DNA from 4 places in the Kiloniella antarctica genome. Region 1 is predicted to be linked to each of the others. Evidence: predicted binding sites of a transcription regulator. Region 1 holds the regulator's gene; each other region holds the start of a gene.
The links. Region 1 encodes PhoB, which activates phosphate uptake and scavenging genes when phosphate is short. Its sites were predicted from a motif close to TNTCATAAAACTGTCA; they were not measured.
Positions count from the first base shown of each region.

Region 2: the regulator PhoB is predicted to act here: its motif matches at 1,656-1,671, upstream of ACFSKO_RS19135 (Na/Pi cotransporter family protein).
Region 3: the regulator PhoB is predicted to act here: its motif matches at 1,913-1,928, upstream of ACFSKO_RS07600 (5'-nucleotidase, lipoprotein e(P4) family).
Region 4: the regulator PhoB is predicted to act here: its motif matches at 1,530-1,545, upstream of ACFSKO_RS13730 (ArsJ-associated glyceraldehyde-3-phosphate dehydrogenase).

Region 1 covers NZ_JBHUII010000001.1:897,863-901,027, forward strand. Annotated here, with positions in the region: gene pstB (phosphate ABC transporter ATP-binding protein PstB) at 1-410, shown strand, start outside; gene phoU (phosphate signaling complex protein PhoU) at 422-1,177, shown strand; gene phoB (phosphate regulon transcriptional regulator PhoB) at 1,182-1,898, shown strand; gene ACFSKO_RS04285 (hypothetical protein) at 2,138-3,115, shown strand.
Region 2 covers NZ_JBHUII010000013.1:121,033-124,197, forward strand. Annotated here, with positions in the region: gene ACFSKO_RS19135 (Na/Pi cotransporter family protein) at 1-1,518, opposite strand, end outside; gene ACFSKO_RS19140 (LOG family protein) at 2,133-2,948, opposite strand.
Region 3 covers NZ_JBHUII010000004.1:141,335-144,499, forward strand. Annotated here, with positions in the region: gene ACFSKO_RS07595 (paraquat-inducible protein A) at 54-644, opposite strand; gene ACFSKO_RS07600 (5'-nucleotidase, lipoprotein e(P4) family) at 1,003-1,851, opposite strand; gene rsgA (ribosome small subunit-dependent GTPase A) at 2,337-3,165, shown strand, end outside.
Region 4 covers NZ_JBHUII010000007.1:22,353-25,517, forward strand. Annotated here, with positions in the region: gene arsJ (organoarsenical effux MFS transporter ArsJ) at 1-371, opposite strand, end outside; gene ACFSKO_RS13730 (ArsJ-associated glyceraldehyde-3-phosphate dehydrogenase) at 415-1,425, opposite strand; gene ACFSKO_RS13735 (oxidoreductase) at 1,689-3,165, shown strand, end outside.

The DNA.
Region 1 (3,165 bases):
ACAAAGAGGAACTCGAAGAGTGTGTCGAAGAAAGTTTGCGTCGCGCAGGTCTCTGGGATGAAGTAAAAGATCGCCTCGACAAACCCGGTACCGGTCTCTCAGGCGGACAGCAACAACGCCTTTGTATTGCCCGTGCCATTGCGATCAACCCTGAAGTCATCCTTATGGATGAACCTTGTTCTGCTCTAGACCCCATTGCCACAGCAAAGATCGAAGAATTGATCGATGAGTTGCGCAAGAGATTTACGATTGTAATCGTAACCCACTCCATGCAACAGGCCGCAAGGGTCTCACAAAGAACTGCTTTTTTTCATATGGGCGAAGTGGTTGAAGTCGGTGAAACAGACAGACTCTTCACCAGCCCCCAAGACGACCGTACACAAGGTTACATTACTGGACGTTTTGGTTAAGGATTATAGATATGCCAGATACAAAAGACCATATCGTCAGTTCTTTCGATAAAGAATTACGCACCATCCATGAAATCATTATTCGTATGGGGGGCATGGCGGAAAACCAGCTCGCTGAAGCTGTTGACGCTCTCGTTCAACGCGACAGTGCCAAGGCAGAGTTAGTAAGAGCAGAAGATGCAAAAATCGATGCCTTAGAAGAAGAGTTAGAATCAGCAGTTGTGCAATTAATCGCCCTTCGCCAACCCGTAGCAAACGATTTACGTGCGGTTATTTCCGCCCTCAAGATCTCTTCTGATCTCGAGCGGATTGGCGATTATGCCAAAAACATCGCCAAGCGCAGCATCGCCATCAATCAGATGCCCCCGCAAAAATCGGTTACAAGCATTATGCGTATGTCTCGGCTTGTTCAAGAAATCGTCAAAGATACTCTTGATGCATTTTCTAACAGCGACAAAGACAGAGCAATTGACGTCTGGCACCGAGACGAAGAAGTTGATGAAATGTACACTTCTTTGTTCCGTGAGCTTCTCACTTACATGATGGAAGATCCACGCAACATTAGTGCCTGTACCCATATGTTATTTATCGCAAAAAACATCGAACGCATGGGAGATCATGCCACCAATATTGCCGAAACTATTTACTATCTATCCACAGGTGCGCGCCTAGAAGGCAAGCGACCAAAGGGAGACCGTACTTCCTTTCAGGTGCTCAGTCCAAATAGTGATGCGCCCGATAATAATGACAGCGAAATAGAAATTTAATACAATGGAAAAAAAGGACCTTTCCATGAAGCCTCTCGCTTTGATCATCGAAGATGAAATCGCCCTGACAACCTTGCTTCGCTATAACCTTGAAAAAGAAGGTTTTCGCGTTAACGAAGCTCATGATGGCGAAGAAGCTCTACTCCGTGCAAAAGAAGAAGCTCCAGATCTGATTTTACTAGATTGGATGCTTCCTTTGCTCTCAGGTATTGAGGTTTGCAGACAACTTCGTCGCTTGCCAGAAACCAAGGGTGTCCCGATCATCATGCTCACCGCACGCGGTGAAGAAACAGACAAGATCAGAGGTCTTGATTCTGGCGCAGATGATTATATGACCAAACCCTTTTCTCCTGCAGAACTCATTGCCCGTATTCGCGCCATCATGCGTCGCAGCAAGCCAGAAACAGTTACTGAAGCTTTGGCATTTGAAGACATAAATATGGACTTGGCAGCCTATAAGGTTTACCGCGGTGAGCGTGAAGTCCACCTCGGCCCAACCGAATTCAAACTGTTACGTCACTTGATGCAAAACCCAGGACGTGTCTTCAGCCGAGAACAGCTATTGGATTCAGTCTGGGGTCATGATGTGTACGTAGAGCCACGTACCGTTGACGTACACATCAGACGTCTGCGTAAAGTATTGAATGAAGGTCCCGAACTCGATCTTATTCGGACGGTACGATCCGCTGGGTACGCTCTGGATAGAGCCAAAGCCGCTTGACCCTTTGAAATCATATCAAAATTTCTAAAAAATGGCCGTGTTTATCACGGCCATTTTTTGCTTATAAGCCATTTTATGGTCTTATCTTTATTCTTTGTTTAGCAAGGCTTCATCACTCTAAGAGAATACAGAAGATAGTGCGAACACTACATAACTCATTGTTTTCTTGCACTCGATATGGATGACACCAACTCCTTCTGTTATCCTATCCTTCTAATCAAAATCTTAGAGGTAAGATCGTGAAGAATATCCATTTTCTGATCATAAGCAGTTTCATTTCCCTGTTTCTGCTTACCGGATGTGGTTCTCAACCAAAGTCCCAAGCCACGTCGGCTCAACCCTCGGCCACGGTTTCCTCCCCTAATGATACAGCTCAACAAGAAAATGCTTACTTTCTCACGGACAATAAAATGGCGCGTCTTGAAGCAAGGGAATATCCCTGGAGTGCGCTTGGTCGCCTAAATGTGGCAGGTCGCCACTTTTGTAATGGCGTGATGGTCGGCAAAAACAAACTTTTAGCTCCTGCTTCATGTCTCTATGATTTGGTAGAAGGCAGATGGTTTCAGCCAAAGGAAATGGTTTTTGTTGCGGGCTATCAAAGGGACGATTCAACAATTTTTTCTCCTGCTGAAAGTTACCAAATTGCACAAGGATTTGTTCCAAAGAATCAAAACTTGAAATCCATGCTCAATAACTGGGCACAGATCAGTCTCTCTCTCCCGCTCGGAGATCACACAGGATGGGTCGGTGTTCGCAATCAGGTAACCAGACAAGACCTGACTATGGTGGCGGGTTATCGCCGCGGATGGGAACATGTACAGGCACTTTTCCCTTTGTGTAATCCATCCGATACCCTCAAAAATAAGTGCCCCCAGCATAGTGATGGTCCCCTGAACCGTTATATCATAGAAGAAACTGGCCTCTCCCTCGCGCCAAATCATCCTATTTCTGCGCAAACCATCGCGCTTTGGAACTTACCAGCCTCACCGCAAGCCCCAACACAATTCAACTATGTCTCCCCGATTCCCAAAGATAGTGTGCAAAGGCTGCTGGTCGACTTGGGATATCTGGACCAAAGCTCAACCGAGATCTCGACGGCAACGTCAGAGGCTCAACAGGACCTTGGGGGTGCTCAAAATGGTCAGGCAGATATCAACACGCTCTATCTTCTCCTGAGAGAACTAAACCGCCTCCGCAATGGCAGCCCGTCATCATAAATTTGAGAACAAAGATATTGGACAACACGGATTTATAGTTCTGATTTTTG
Region 2 (3,165 bases), on a different contig from region 1:
TTCGATACGACCTTCCCGAAGACGCGCCAAATGTTTATCCCCACCAGCTTGCTCCATTGCCCGGAACTTTTCTTTACCGGCAATCAACTGACGCGCGATATCAACATCACCTGAGACAAATGCTGTCATAGCAAGTTGCATTTGATCCAAAGCCATTTGATGAAGCTCAACCAACTCTTTCCAACCCTGCTCCGAAAACTCTAGTCGCTTTTTGATTTTCTGGTTGGCAATTTCCAAAAGGTTCTTATCGATAATATCACTGATATGTTCAAGATTTGTCGTAAAGGCGATCAACTCAACACACCGCGCTGAATCTTCTTGATTCAGCTTGTTTTTGCTAACTTGTGTCAGGTAGAGCTTGATGGCCTCATGCAATTCATCCACCTGATCGTCTAGCTTGCTTACTTCTGTTAGCAGGTTGGGATCGTTAGTCTCAAAAACCTTGATAACCTTACCAAGCATGCTCTCCACAACGTCAGCAAGCCTCAATAGCTCTCTGGTGGCACAAGCAACAGCAACGGTCGGCGTGTTAATCACAGTTTCATCAAGATATTTTGGCTTGAGATCATTGGCTTCACCCGGTCGGTCAGGCAGTACACGTTCCATCAAACGAGTCATAACACCAATGAAAGGAAGAAACACAAGAGCTAAAACGATATTAAATGCTGTATGGAAGTTGGCTATTTGGCGACCGAGATCACCTCCGCTTATTTCAGAAATATAGGGTGTCACCATACCCATAAACGGTAATATCAAAAGGACACCACATATGCGAAATAATAAATTTCCCAAGGGAATACGGCGCCCAACCGGCGTTTCACCCATCGTTAAAGCGAAGGGAACAATTCCGGCGCCCACATTAGCGCCAAGAACCAACGTAAACCCTAGAGCCATTGGAACAACGCCTGCAACGGTTAAGGACATGATCAAGAGAACCATTGCCACTGAAGAATGCGTAATCCAGGTTATCAAAGCTGCAAGTATCACAGCAATAACAGGCTCTTGAGACAGAGGAACAAGTATATTTTGAAGAGTTTCACTATCACGCATCGGTTCTGATGCAGCCACGACTAATTTCAAAGAGAGCAACATTAATCCAAGGCCGATAAAAACCCGTCCGAGGTGCCTTAATGTCATTGTCGGGCGTGTTGTGAACGCAATAAGGCCGATCAAAATGAGTACGGGCGAGAGCCAAGATACATCGAGAGACAAGACCTGAACAACCAGAGTGGAACCGACATCAGCTCCCAGCATCACAGCCAGAGCAGGTGCAATGGCGATAAGCCCCTTACTTGCAAAGGCAACCGTCAACAGCGCTGTCGCAGTTGAACTTTGTAAGATACCGGCCATACCGATACCCATACCAAAAGAGGATACTGTATTTTTTGTTGCGGATCCAAGAAACCGGCGCAACTGGCTACCATAGGTCCGCATCACCCCTGTACGCACCATTCTTGTCGCCCACAGCAATAGAGCAACGCCACCAGCTATTTTTATTAATAGGTCAAAACCAGACACGCTGTAACTTACCTCATTTTTTATGTGTTATGATGTTTCTACGCTTTTTGCCTCAAGCCTTACCCGTTTCGTAGATTTTGCCTAAAAAAAAACGCTCCGAACTTATAACGTTTTGATATTTTCACCCGCAAGATGTTTTTCACAAAACTGTCATATTACGCAACACACTTTTCCTTTTCACAATTTGTGGTATTTTTATCAAATTATCAACAATTATTTGCAATTACTTGCCAATTTACAACATTTTTCAAACACATCATAGGTTTAAAGGGAATTTTATTACCCACACGATCACACCGTGATATTTTGAATAGTATAAATTTATTAATCAAATCGATAGTTTGTATGCGACCTATAGAAATAACTTATAATAAAACTATTATCATTTATTCACCAAAGAGCCATAAACAGAATTGCGACATACAAAAAATGATCCGTAAGGTTATTCATACCATCCAATAAACTACATTTAATTTCAAAACTATGACGAACAAAATTTGCGAACGCCTAATTCCAAAATACCCGTTAGATCAATTATAGAAAATTCTTTAAAAACGCTACAGGCCTCGCAAAAGCAAGGCCTGTCATAAAGAATCTTATTTTTTGCTACCTCACTAGAGCATCGGGCCGGGTGTCTCCAGAGCGTTTTCGATCAGTCCCTTGGTTACATACTCAAACGCTTCATCCATTGAATCCGTGACAAGATAAAGATCAAGATCCTCCTCACTTATCGTGCCAAATTCACAGAGCGCCTCAAAATTAACAACCTTGTTCCAATAGTCCGCCCCGTAAAGAACTATCGGCATCTTTTTTTCGATTTTTTGAGTTTGGATCAAAGTCAAAAGCTCACAAAACTCATCGAGGGTACCAAACCCGCCAGGCATAACAAGCACTGCCTTTGCCAGATACACGAACCAGAACTTACGCATAAAGAAATAATGGAACTCCAGGGCAAGCTCTCGCGTAATGTAGGGATTTTCGCTTTGCTCGAAAGGCAATGAAATATTCAAGCCAACATTGACCCCTTTTCCCTCAGAGGCCCCTTTATTCGCAGCTTCCATAATACCGGGACCACCGCCAGTACAGACGACAAACCTACGCTCATCATCAGCAAGCGTTTTCGACCATTCCGTAAAACGGCGCGCAAGTTCACAAGTCTCCTCGTAATACCGTGAAAGTCGCATCATTTGTTTGGCTTTTTTTTCGCCTTTGCCGGTTGCTTCGGCTTCAGCCAAAGCTTTTTCGGCATCCTCTCTTGATTTAATACGTGCAGAGCCAAAAAAGACAATTGTATCATCAACATTGAATTCTGCGAACCGTTGTTGCGGCCCAAAATACTCAGATAAAATCCTTAGAGGACGTGCGTCACCAGAATCCATGAAATTAAAATCATGGTAAAATTTTGGAACGTCATTTTTAGAACTGTCCATACAATACCTTTCCTCAATTATATAGCTTAAATTCCTTTGTGCCTTTTAAAGAATCACAGAAGATAAAAGCTTATTTTGAAATTTTTATTTTAGTAAAATGTCACAAACACTCGTGATATAATTACCGTCTATGCCCTAACATAAAGTTATAACAGAAGAATCTATTTTACTTGTCATTCCCTAGCTAGATGTTAATTTTCTCAGTTAACATGAATAC
Region 3 (3,165 bases), on a different contig from region 1:
AATATATGTCTCAGATTTTATATTTGAGATTTCTCTATCTAAGATTTCTCTATCTAAGATTTCTCTATGGCACGCTTTAAAAGAACAACCCCAAACATGGAACAAATCACAGAAGCACCAAAATAATACATGCCGGGCTGAGATGTTGCGTTTGCCATCCCTGAAGACTTGGCAGAGATGACAATCATGCCGACAATAAAGACATCAAGCATGCTCCATTTCCCCAGCAAATCAATCAATTTTACGGCCCTTTGCACGGATTTGTGTTCGACACTTCTTGCCCGCCAAACATAATCCGCCACCATAATTTTCATGGTTGGGAAAACCACTGAAAACAAGAGAATAACAAAGGAGAGAAGATATTCGCCACTTCGTGCCAACTGCTCAATCGCACCAACGATTGATATCAGGTCTTCAAAAAGAAAAAATTTCTCAACTTTGAGGATGGGGATCGTCAACCCGGCAATCAGGCTAATAACTGCGCCGAGTAACAATAAGGGGATAAGTTTCGATAAACCAGTAGCCCTTCGCGCAAGCGAATGTTCTGCGCGTTTAAGGGTAAAAAGGAGATGCCACCACTTGAGACTTTCGTGCTCTGAAGACCAATATCTTTTAGCCTGTTTCAGAATGTCGAAAGATTTCACCGATGATCCCTGTTCTTGCCTAAAAATTTACGATCTCTCTGTTTAATACGAATAGGCTCAAGAACAGGTGCCGGCTCGAAGATGTTTGAGAAACGGCGAAAAATAGAGAGAATCAACGTAAACAGCATAAAAAGTGAATTCCTAGTTTTTTTAACCAGCATCATATCTAAGGGCTTACCCTCTCTGGTTCAATCACTATTAACAAAATATATCTAAATTATGGAATTCCAAATTTAATTTGCCAAACAGATCGCTATCTTTCTGGGGTTAATTCAAATCTTTTTACACAAAAAAGGGAGGCCATAAAAGCCCCCCCTTATATAATTTTAATCTGATAAGTCAGACATTTAAACTTCAATTATTCTTCAGTAGGCACCCAAACATCCAAAGACTGATGCTTAAGCTTGCGACGTTCTGCAGACGTCAAGCCCCAGTTATGACCAAAAGCCGCTGACTCCCAAGATCCATACATAGGATTAGAAATCATGATCCACTTACTGCCCCACATGTCATCGTATTTATCGAGCACAGCCTTCCGCTCATCAATGCTTCCTTTGTAATCATCAACGAAATCGCTGAAGTTATCGCCAACAACCATGACCAAACGGTAGTTTTCGGTAATGTGAGCGCGACGAGGAGATTTTTTTGAAGAGTTCCATGCTTCTTTTTCTTTACGAAGAAGGACCGTATCCTCAGATGTATCAATCGGATAGCCCAAAGTTTTTAAATTATTTCTGGTCGCTTCTTCTTGTGGTCCTTTGCGATTGGAAACATAAAACACCTTCACGCCTTTTGATTCTGCATACTTGATAAAATCAAGAGAACCAGCGACAGGTGTGGATGTTTCAGAACGCACAAATGGTACCCACGTTTTTGAGCTATAACTTTCATTATTCGCCACAAGCCAAGCTTCATATGCGGAGTTATCAAGAACCGTTTCATCAACATCCAGCATAACTGCTGGTGGCTTTCCACTGTAATTTTCGCCCTGCTCGTCAGGCGCGCCGGTCCAGTTTTTATCGACCAGAGATTCATCAAGTTTAATTTTGGCCAACTCATACATGGCCATGCTGTTGGCTTTAAACTCAACCGACTTTTGGGTCCAGAGCGTCGCATTCAAAAGATCGTTTTGGGGGGTAGAAATACAACCTGCTAACGTTCCTCCCACGAGGACAGTAAAAGCAGTCAGCTTTAGTGTGCGTAACATGATCATTTCCCTGTTATTTTTTATTTTTAAATATGATTGAATATAGCCACTCTATTTATTTTTTGAATAAACCGTCAAGTAATGTGTTCTTTTCTCACTTGCAGAAAGGACGATCCGCTTGCGCCTTTCATCAATTACACCTCTTTAAAAAACGATTTTCTCCTTGTTGCCTTCAAAAAGGTATACCTTTTTCCATTGCCATAAATCACCTGATGTCTTTTATAGCAGTCAAAAATCATATTAAGTAATTACGAGTGTATTATCGGCTCTATTTCAGTTGGTCAATTTGAGCACACTTTGGATGAAGTACTGCTTATGGAGTAATTCTGGTTAAGTATTCTGGTACAAATTTTATGACACAAACTTTAAGGTGATAGACAATTCATAAACCAACCCCCGCGCATACACTCAATCTTGAAGACCTGGGATGGTCAGATTTTTTTCAATCTCAACTCAATGCAGATGAAATAGAACAACAACAAGCGTTGACACTGGCCGCTTTGCGAATAACCAATGTACATCGCATCAGGCTTCACGCACGCGGGCAAACTGATAGTCATGTACTCGTCCCACTTAAAGACCAAAGTACGGCTGGATTTGCGGTTGGTGATTGGGTCCTCACTGATTTAATAACCGGTAATATCCTAAAGTCCTTGAACCGGAAAAGTGTTCTCCAGCGACAAAGTCCACGTACAGGCAATCAACCTCAACTTATTGCCGCAAATATAGATACCCTTTTCATAGTGAGTTCCTGTAATGCTGATTTTAAGGTCGGGTGGATCGATCAATTTCTTGCAATGGCATGTGAATCAGGAATTACACCAGTGGTTATTTTAACCAAAGCAGATAAGGTGGAAAGCCCCTCTTCTTGGGTCAAACAGGTAAAAGAACTATCTCCAGATTTAATTGTTGAGGCCGTTGATGCACACGACCTTATTCAGATTAAGCGACTGGAAAGGTGGTGCCAACCGGGGCAAAGCGTTGCTATGGTTGGCTCATCCGGAGTTGGGAAATCTACGTTGCTAAATACCTTATGCGAACTGGATACTGCAACAGGAGGAATACGCGAAAGCGACGCGCAAGGCCGACATACAACGACGGCGCGATCTCTTCATCAAACAAACGCCGGCGGATGGCTGGTCGATACTCCAGGCATACGGGTGCTACACCTGTACAATGCCGCAGAAGGTATCAATCGCCTCTTTCCTGAAATAACCGAACTCACAGAGAAATGTCACTTTCAAGACTGTACCCACAAGAGTGAACCTGGTTGTGCTCTCAAAGCTGCGCTCTCAGACCAAAGCCTCGATCAGT
Region 4 (3,165 bases), on a different contig from region 1:
GCAGACTTAGAACTCATCTTGGTTAGATCTTTGGCAATCCCGGAGAGTGCTTGCGCCCCCATGACATAGATGATGGAGAAATCAAGAGACCAATTTTCTTGCAATCCAGACAAAAGAAAAAGGGCAAATATTTGCACCCCCAGCCCCATAAACAACGTGAGGCGCAAACCAAAGCGGGCGGCAATCCAGCCGCCAATAAAGTTAGTAACAATGCCCATCGCCTCATAAAGCAGGAACAAATAGGCCAGATCCAAAGGAGAAAAACCAAGGCGATGGAAATGCAATAGAACAAGCATCCGCAAAGCCCCGTCCGTGAGGGTAAAGCCCCAATAAGCCGCTGTCACTGCACTATAACTGCGAAGATCAGACATAATTACGTTCCATAAGAATCAACGCTATTTCCCACAGTATACCCTACAGGTCTTTGGCGACCTTATGTAGCAAATCAACCATCCTGTTGACGTATCCCCACTCGTTATCATACCAGGCATAGATCTTGAGATGGCGCTTATCCACCACCATTGTACTCAGCCCATCAATGATCGTTGAGCGCGAGTCATTCACATAATCTGTTGAGACCAGCGGGCGCATTTCAAGCCCGAGAATGTCTTTCAACTCTCCCTCAGCTGCTACTTTGAACAGCTCGTTAACTTCTTCCGCAGTTGTATCCTGGGCCAAGTCAAAAACACAGTCCGTGATCGAAGCATTCAGAAGTGGCACTCTGATCGCATGGCCGTTCAGCTTTCCCTTCAGTTCAGGATAAATCATTGTAATCGCGGTGGCCGAGCCCGTTGTTGTTGGGATCAGGGAATTCATACCAGAGCGCGCACGTCGTAAATCTTTATGCGGCGCATCAACCAACACTTGCGTATTGGTGACATCGTGAATTGTTGTGATAGAGCCGCGTTCGATACCCAAGGCTTCATGAATAACTTTAACAACAGGTGCCAGACAATTGGTTGTACAAGAAGCCGCCGTAATAATGTGGTGCTTATCCGGTTCATAGAGATCGTCATTAACACCATAGACTATATTCAGCACCCCATCCGACTTCACCGGAGCCGCCACCATCACTTTTTTAATACCGCCATCCAGATAAGGCTGTAGTGTCTCTGTCGTTTTAAATTTGCCAGAACATTCCAGAACAACGTCCACTCCATGATCACGCCATCCCACTTTTGATGGATCTGGCTCTTCAGAAAAGGTAACCACCTCGCCTTCAATCTCAAAACCATCTTCTAAAGGGGTGATCGTCTTATCCCAGCGCCCATGGACCGTATCGAATTCCAAAAGGTGGGCCGCACATTCGACGCCGCCCTTGATTTCGTTTACATGAACAAATTCTATTCCGGGCACACCCCATCCTGCCCGCAGGACCAGTTTCCCCATACGGCCAAAGCCGTTAATTCCAACCCGAACAGTCACAGCTCTTTACCTTCTCTCAACAAACATTCCGAATACCAGCATCAGTAACTTGGCAATCTTCAAACTCATTATTTCGAATATAATCGAACTACTGAATAACAGTATGAAATTTTAATGACAACTTATCTCATAAGAAACACTATAGGCCGATGAAAAAATGTCGTTGGTTTCTCCAGAGATCATCTGACATCATCTCGCCAGATGCTCCAGACCTCAAACCAAAGAGAGCAAAGTTTGTCAGTTAGAGATCAGTAGGAAGTCCCATGTCCGTTCAGCATAACCGCGACCCCAGGTATGATATTCTTTTTGAGCCCGTAAAAATTGGCCCCGTCACGACCAAAAATCGGTTCTATCAGGTCCCGCACTGCAACGGATTAGGATATGCCCGCCCCAAAAGTCTTGCGGCTATGCGTGGCATGAAAGCTGAAGGTGGCTGGGGTGCTATTTGTACGGAAGAAGTAGAAATCCATCCCTCTTCTGAAATCTCGCCCTATATCGAAGGTCGCCTTTGGGATCATAGGGATATACCCGCCCACCGTCTTATGACGGACGCCGTTCATGCTCACGGCGCTTTGGCCGGGGTCGAGTTGGTTCACAATGGCTTTCACGCCCCCAACCGAACTTCACGGCTTCCGCCTATGGCCCCTTCGGCAATGCCCGTTGATGCCTATGATCCCGTTCATGCCCGCGCCATGGACCTCACGGATATCAGGAACTTACGCAAGTGGTATCGCACCGCTGCGATTAATGCTCGGGATGCCGGGTACGATATTGTCTATGTCTATGCCGGACACTGCATGACGACCCTGATGCATTTTATGCTCAGCCGTTTTAATCATCGCAGTGACCACTATGGCGGATCAATTGAAAACAGGGTGCGCCTAACTCGTGAAATCCTTGAAGACGTAAAAGACGCCGTGGGCGACCAATGCGGCATTGCCTTTCGATTTGCAGTTGACGAACTCCTCGGCAAAGAAGGCATGAGTTCTGATGGTGAAGCACAGGATGTCGTCGGGATGCTGGCTGAACTCCCTGATCTTTGGGATGTCAACATCAGTGGTTGGTCGCAAGATTCCTCCACCGCGCGTTTTGAGCCCATCGAGGGTTATCAGGAAAAATACACCGCTTTTGTTAAATCCATGACAACAAAACCCGTTGTTGGGGTCGGGCGGTTTACATCGGCTGATGCCATGGTTTCGCAAATCAAACGTGGGGTTCTCGACCTTATTGGTGCGGCACGCCCTTCCATTGCCGATCCCTTCTTACCCAACAAGATCTTTGAAGGACGCATCGACGAAATTCGCGAGTGTATTGGATGTAATATCTGTGTCAGCGGCGACAATCTCTGTGTGCCGATCCGCTGTACTCAAAACCCCACAATGGGTGAAGAATGGCGGCGAAATTGGCACCCGGAAAAAATCGCGCCCAAGGTGTCAGAAGATGCCGTGCTGGTTGTCGGTAGTGGGCCTTCCGGACTTGAGTGTGCCCTTCAACTCGCCAACAGAGGATATCAGGTTACATTGGCCGAAGCAGGAACAGAACTGGGAGGAAGATCAACAAAAGAAAGTCAACTTCCCGGTCTTGCGAGTTACGCCCGGGTTCGTGATTACCGTACCAACCTTCTGCAGCAAAAAAATAACGTAGAGATCTACCTCGACAGCGAACTGGACGAGACAGCCATTCTTGAATTTGGTTTTCAACACATCTTTCTTGCCACAGGATCACATTGGCGCAAAGACG